Regions from separate parts of the Halomonas sp. NYA30 genome, predicted to be linked through region 1. Evidence: predicted binding sites of a transcription regulator. Region 1 holds the regulator's gene; the other holds the start of a gene.
The links. The regulator FliA, encoded in region 1, starts transcription of late flagellar genes. The targets are predictions, from matches to a motif close to CTAAAGTTNNNNNNNNNNCNGCCGATA.
Positions count from the first base shown of each region.

Region 2: fliD (flagellar filament capping protein FliD) is a predicted target of FliA. The motif match lies at 1,440-1,466, and genes of this name have one in related genera.

Region 1 is NZ_OZ334477.1:140,257-143,672, forward strand. Features, by position in the region: gene flhF (flagellar biosynthesis GTPase FlhF) at 1-318, shown strand, start outside; gene ACWI0H_RS00650 (hypothetical protein) at 315-890, shown strand; gene ACWI0H_RS00655 (flagellar protein FlhE) at 916-1,344, shown strand; gene ACWI0H_RS00660 (RNA polymerase sigma factor FliA) at 1,371-2,072, shown strand; gene ACWI0H_RS00665 (motility protein A) at 2,114-2,935, shown strand; gene ACWI0H_RS00670 (OmpA/MotB family protein) at 2,941-3,416, shown strand, end outside.
Region 2 is NZ_OZ334477.1:3,902,105-3,905,520, reverse strand. Features, by position in the region: gene ACWI0H_RS18115 (UDP-glucose dehydrogenase family protein) at 17-1,342, shown strand; gene fliD (flagellar filament capping protein FliD) at 1,574-2,932, shown strand; gene fliD (flagellar filament capping protein FliD) at 3,094-3,416, shown strand, end outside.

The DNA.
Region 1 (3,416 bases):
CTACTGTTAACACAACTTCAAAGCGATGGCTTAGCGGCATTAACACGCCGCGCTTGGCAGCAGTTAAAAGAGGCCGACAGCGGCGATGTTAATGCCGAAGTGCGCCTACTCATGGCCAGCGGCTTGGCATCCGTTGCCGGGCATCTTGATGTTGCCGATGATGAAGAGGCGCAAACGCTGCGCGGCGACCTGCTCAATTTATTAGGCACGAGCCGTCGGCGTCGCGATACTGGCATGCTTGATGCGCTGGTTTACGCGTTTATGGCCCGCGATGCGATTCGCCAAATGGGCAGTGTCAGCCGAGAGGGTGTGACGTGAGCGATCAAGATCAAGCTTCAGGGCTGCGTAAGTGGGCGAATCTGCAGCGCCAGCAGCAGGCGGAAGGGGCGGTTGATGTCGCGGCGGCCGAGCATGTGCCAGAACCAGAACAGAGCCCATCGTTATTAACGCCTACGGCTGCAGCAGTAGAAGCAGAAGCGCCTGAGGCGATAGCGCCACCCAGACCCAAAATTCCGCTTATAGTGGTTGGGCTGCCCGGTAGCGGTGCCTCTCAGGTAAACAAAGTCAAAGCACGTCTGGGGCAGTGGTCCACGTTAGGTCGAAGCTGGGCCGGTGACCCTGAAGACTGGGATGTGCATATCGTGGCGGCAGATACTGCTGACCTTGCTCAGTTACGCGCTCAGTACAGCCGTTGGGCACTATGGATCAATAGCGATGCCGATGCCTTTGCTGCCATGTACAGCACCTTGCGCCAGCTACAGGAACACGGTGGGCCGCGTCGTTTGCTAGCGCTTCATGAACCGCATTTGCCGCGCCAGGGATTGCTCGACAACTTGCGTGGTGCCGCCGAATACTACTTAAATATGGAACTACTGGTACTTGCACGATGAGCATACTCCGCCAAGGTGACTAAGCATGCTAAGCTTGCAATTAAGAAGGGCGCTGCCGCTGGTGGCGCTACTGCTAACAGGGTGGTTACTGGCAGGATTAACGGCGAGTGCCCAGGCCGCTACCGGCAGTTGGAGCACCCAGGTTCCTGGGCTGATGGTGGCGATGAGTGATCGGGCAAGCGCTAGCCAAAACGTTTCTCCGCCCGCTGCGGCGAATCTTCGGACAAAGCAGCTTGAGCGTATTCAGTGGCAGTTCAGCCATCCTCCCGGTGCGCTGTTAAACGCTTGGTTGTGCCATCCTGAGCAGTGCGTTGCGTTAACCGGCATGCGCGGGTCCACTACCGCATTGGCAGGACGGACGGCAGGTGTGCCATTGCATTTTCGTTTCGCCTTACGCCCAGGCCAACGGCCGGTTCGAGTGCAGGGGCTGCAAATGATTGTGAACTATCAGTGAAGGCTGTATAGCCGCGAGGCGAAAGGATGTACACAGCACAAGGTAGGATCAAACAGAGTGAGCTGTTGACGCAATATATGCCACTGGTACGACGTCAGGCCTTGACGCTTCAGGTCCGCTTACCAGCCAGCATTGAGCTCGATGACCTTATTCAAGCAGGGATGGTAGGGCTGCTGGAAGCGCTCGGTCGCTTTGATGCTACCCAAGGTGCGACCTTTGCGACCTTTGCCAGCCAACGAATTCGCGGTGCGATGATGGATGAATTGCGCACCCGCGATTGGCTGCCCCGCAGTGTGCGTCGTTCAGCGCGCGCAGTAGACAATGCCGTTCGCCAGTTAGAACAACAGCTGGGGCGAGCACCGGAAGAGAACGAAATCGCCCACCATCTTGAAATGCCGTTGAGTGAATACCAGCAGCTCCTCAATGACACCAACAGTGGCCAATTGCTGCCGTTTGAAGAGCTGGTGGCCGATGGCGGCGAGCCGGTCAGTAATGAACTGAGCAACTCACCGTTCGAGCAGTTGCTTGATGGCCAGCAGCGGCAAACGCTGATTGATGCGATTGACGCACTGCCAGAGCGTGAAAAACTGCTCATGGCACTGTATTACCAGGAAGAACTCAACCTCAAGGAAGTAGGGGCTGTGTTGGGCGTAACGGAATCACGCGTTTCTCAACTACACAGTCAGGCCGTCAGCCGTTTACGTGCGCGTTTACACGACTCGGCATAACACCTCTTTTTTACTCACTTGTGACCGGCAAGGAGCCGTGGATGAATCCTTCGACGCTGATAGGTATATTTGCCAGCATATTGCTGCTGGTCAGTGTACTGTTTTTGACCGCAGAGTCCCCTTCAAGCTTTATCAATTTGCCGGGCCTGGCCATTGTGGTGACTGGTACGTTGGCGGCTACCTTTATCAGCTATCCGCTGAGAGAAGTGCTCCGTGTGGTGCGGTTGGTGGGCCTAGTATTCCGGCGCGAAAACACCTATATGCGTGACGATATCCGGGAACTGGTCGATATGTCACGACTGTGGTTTAAAGGCGATGTGCGGGCGGTTGAGCGCGAGCTAGAGCATACCCGCAATCCGTTTTTACGCACCGGCATTCAACTGGTGATCGCCAACACCAAAGAGGACGAAATTTTTGACATGCTGCGCTGGCGCATTGCCCGCCTGAAAGCGCGTGAACAGGCTGAAGCACAAATATTTCGCACCATGGCCACCTATGCACCCGCGTTTGGCATGATCGGCACCCTGGTGGGGCTGGTGAACATGCTGGAAGTCATGGATGCTGGCGACCTGCAGGTCATTGGCCCACGCATGGCGGTGGCACTGCTGACCACCTTCTACGGCATTTTACTCGCCAATTTGGTGTTTAAGCCGATTGCAGTGAAGCTAGAGCGCCGGACCGAAGAGCGCTTGATTACCATGAACATGGTTTTGGAAGGCATCTCACTGATCACTAAGCGCCGTCTGCCCTCGTTCATTGAAGAGACCCTTAACTCGTTTGTGGCCAATTACCACGATGAAATTCGTGATAACAGCGTCAAACCAAGACCAGACTCCTCGGTTAGTTCGGCGGCGAAGGGATAGTTATCATGTTAGACCGTGATACCCGTCACGCCCTGGAAATACCGGTCTCGCCTGGGGAGGGCGAAGAGGGATGGCTAACCAGCTATCTTGATGTGCTGACGCTGCTCATCACGCTATTTGTCCTCTTGCTTTCACTGACGCCACCGGGGGGTGGTGAAGCGGCGGATACGGCTTTTATGCGCTCGGCTAGCGCTGTATCATCGCTGCCGCTAGCGTCACTTGCCACAGGTATACAGCCCCGCCACCAAGGGCTGCAGCCGCAGTTTTCCGGGCTCAATATTCCTGGAGTGAGCGTGTCGCAAGGGCGTGAAGGGGTCACACTGCGTATTGATAACAGCCTATTATTTTCCAGTGGCCAAGCAGTGTTGACGCCTCAAGGGCGCGGCGTGGTTGAAAGCCTTATCGATGTATTAGCCAGTTTTGACGGGCAGATTTCGGTGGAAGGTCATACCGATAGCGTACCCATTTCGACAGCGCGCTT
Region 2 (3,416 bases), 850 kb from region 1:
AGCGAGTCAATGTGTCATGCATATCAGTGTATTCGGAACCGGTTATGTCGGCCTTGTCGCGGGCGCTTGTTTAGCCGATGTGGGCCATCAAGTCACCTGCATGGATGTTAACGCCGAGCGGATTGCGCAGCTTAATGCGGGCGACGTACCGATTTTTGAGCCAGGGCTTAGCACTATCGTTACCCACAACGTAGCCGCAGGGCGCTTACGCTTTACGACCGATGCGGCACAAGCCGTAGCAGATGGCGAGTTGCTATTTATCGCCGTGGGAACACCGCCCGATGAAGACGGGAGTGCCGACCTACGTTATGTGCTGGAAGTGGCGCGCACCATTGGCCAGCATATGGATAGCTACAAGCTGGTGATCGATAAATCGACCGTACCGGTGGGAACCGCCGAAAAAGTCCAGGCCGCTATTAGCGAGGTGCTTGAACAGCGCGGCGTATCTCACGCCTTTGACGTTTGCTCCAACCCGGAGTTTATGAAAGAAGGAGCGGCGATTGAAGATTTTACCCGTGGCGCACGCATTATTGTCGGCACGGAAAGCGAGCGGGTGAAAGCGCGGATGCAAGAGTGCTATGCCCCCTACAATCGCAACCACGAAAAACTGATGTTTATGAGCGTGCGGGCCGCCGAGCTGACCAAATACGCGGCCAACGCCATGCTCGCCACCAAAATTAGCTTTATGAACGAGATCGCCAACCTTGCTGAACGGCTGGAAGTCGATGTCGAAGACGTGCGCCGTGGCATTGGCAGCGACCCACGCATTGGCTACCACTTTATATACCCAGGCTGTGGCTACGGCGGCTCCTGCTTCCCCAAAGATGTTCAGGCGTTAGAGCGCGCCGCGCGCCAGTTAGGCTATACGCCGGAACTGCTCAGCGCCGTCGAAGCGGTTAATTTGCGCCAGAAACAGACCCTGTTCACAAAACTGCAAGATAACTTAGGCAATCTAAGTGGCAAAACCATAGCGGTGTGGGGCTTGGCGTTTAAACCCAACACCGATGATATGCGCGAAGCCCCAAGCCGCACGTTGATGGAAGCGCTATGGCAAGCGGGGGCGAAGGTGCAAGCGTTTGACCCTGAAGCGATGGCGGAATGCCGCCGCCTTTATGGGGAGCGGGATGACCTGATGCTAGCGGGCGACCGGATTCAAGCCGTGAAAGGCGCCGATGCCCTGGTGATTTGCACCGAGTGGAAAGAGTTTCGCAGTGTCGATTTCACCTGGCTAGCTGAGCAGCTAACCAACAACGTCGTTATCGATGGGCGTAATTTGTACACGCCCGACGCCGTTGAAGAGGCAGGGCTGCGTTACATTGGGGTGGGGAGAAAGAGTAATTAGGACGTGGCGTTACTAGCGGACCTTCCTTAATACTTCGAGCGTGCATTACGGACTGTTACTTGGCATTACGTCTTAATACGAAAAAAACAGCCAAATATTCAAGTTATAGTTCACTTAGCCGTTATATTAAGGTAATTGTATTAAAAAATAGTGTTACGCATAGCTTTAAGAACAAGCGGTAATGAGGAGTACCAAGCGTAGCAAAACGTATTCAAAAAAGGCATTGGTTTTATGGCTTCTATTACATCGCTTGGCGTTGGTTCTGGTTTAGATCTCACAAGCTTATTAGATCAACTGCGTGAAGCAGAACAGCAAAAGCTGGTGCCCATTCAACAACAGGTTGAATCTGAAGAAGCAAAAATATCCGCGTATGGACAGCTAAAAGGTGGCTTGTCGCAACTACAGACTGCGGCATCTGCACTTAATAACCCTGAGCTTTATGGAGGCTTAACCACTTCTGTAGAGGGAGATGGGGTTCGTGCAACTAGCAGTGATGAAGCACAGCCGGGTCAGTATGCTGTTGAAGTAGAGCAGTTGGCTACTGCTGGCAGTCTTGCAACTGAGCGCGTTACAGCACCAGATGAAACGATTATTGATGGTGATACCGAACTGACATTTACGCTTGCAGACGGCGAGTTGGATCCCATCGCTATTGCAAGTGGAAGCTCTCTCGAAGGTATTCGTGATGCTATTAATACAGAAAGTGATGGTCGCCTGAACGCGTCTATTATCAATGATGGCGAAGGATATCGGTTGTCTGTTAACGCAACAGAAACAGGTGCTGATGCTAGCATCCAAAGCACGAATTTCAGTGACATCTTAGCCACCGACGTTACCACCAGTGATGCGCAGGTAGTGCAAGAAGGTCAAAACGCCCGTATTAACGTAAATGGTATCGGTATTGTCAGCTCTTCCAATCAGATTGAAGGTGCTATTCAGGGGGTGACATTAGATCTAAACGAAGCGAATACGTCTAACACCATCACCATTGCACAGGACAATCAAGCCATCAAGGAGGGAGTACAAGCCTTTGTGGAAGCGTTTAATACGCTTAAAAGTTCCATTGGCGATTTAACAGCGTTTGATGCTGCCAGCGGCCAGGCGGGCCAACTGAATGGTGATAGTGCGACTCGCGTTGTTGAGTCAACGCTACGTGGGGTGCTCAGCGGGATGATGGAAGGGGAAGGCTTACAAACCCTTTCCGACGTTGGTATTTCTCTGCAGGTGGATGGCACCTTAGAGCTAGACGAGAACAAGCTAGATAATGTTATTGGTAACGAGCCTGATGCGCTGGCGAATTTCTTTACAGGAGCCGATAGCAAAAGTGGTATGGCGGGTCAGGTCAATGAGGCTATTGGACAAATGCTGAATGATTCTGGAACTTTGCAAAGCGCCATCAGTGGGTCTGAGCGGCGAGTAGAGTCTTTTGGTGAGCGTTTTTCCCGCACAGAAGGTCGTATCGAGGAGACGGTAGAGCGTTACCGAACACAATTTGCGCAACTGGATACGCTGATGTCTCAAATGAACTCTACCAGTAGCTACTTGACCCAACAGCTTTCAGGGTTGAATCAGCAGCCATCACAAAATTAGCCAAAACAGTAAGTTATCATAAAAATAAATAAGTACGAAGCCAGGTTAGCCAAGCCTAGCTTTTCTCGTTTGATACTAAGAAAAAAGGCTAAAGTTATCGCCTTTTCTGCCGATATACTTTATATGGACAATTTTAGTTAATTATATGGAGAACTGGGCCAATGGCTACGATCACCTCTCTTGGCGTTGGATCAGGGCTAGATCTCACTGGTCTATTGGAACAGCTACGCGGTGCAGAGCGCCAAAAGCTAGCGCCTATCACGCAGCAGAAAGAGCAGCAGACTGCCAAGATTTCTGGCTACGGGCAGTTACAAAACGCTTTGTCTCAGTTTCAGACATCAGTGAATAAACTTAACGATCCTGAGCTTTATCAAAGCTTATCTACCGAAATACGCGGCGGCACTGCTATTAAAGCGACAGCCAGCAGTGAAGCGACTGCAGGACGTTATGATGTGGAAGTTACTCAGCTTGCGCGTGCTGGCAG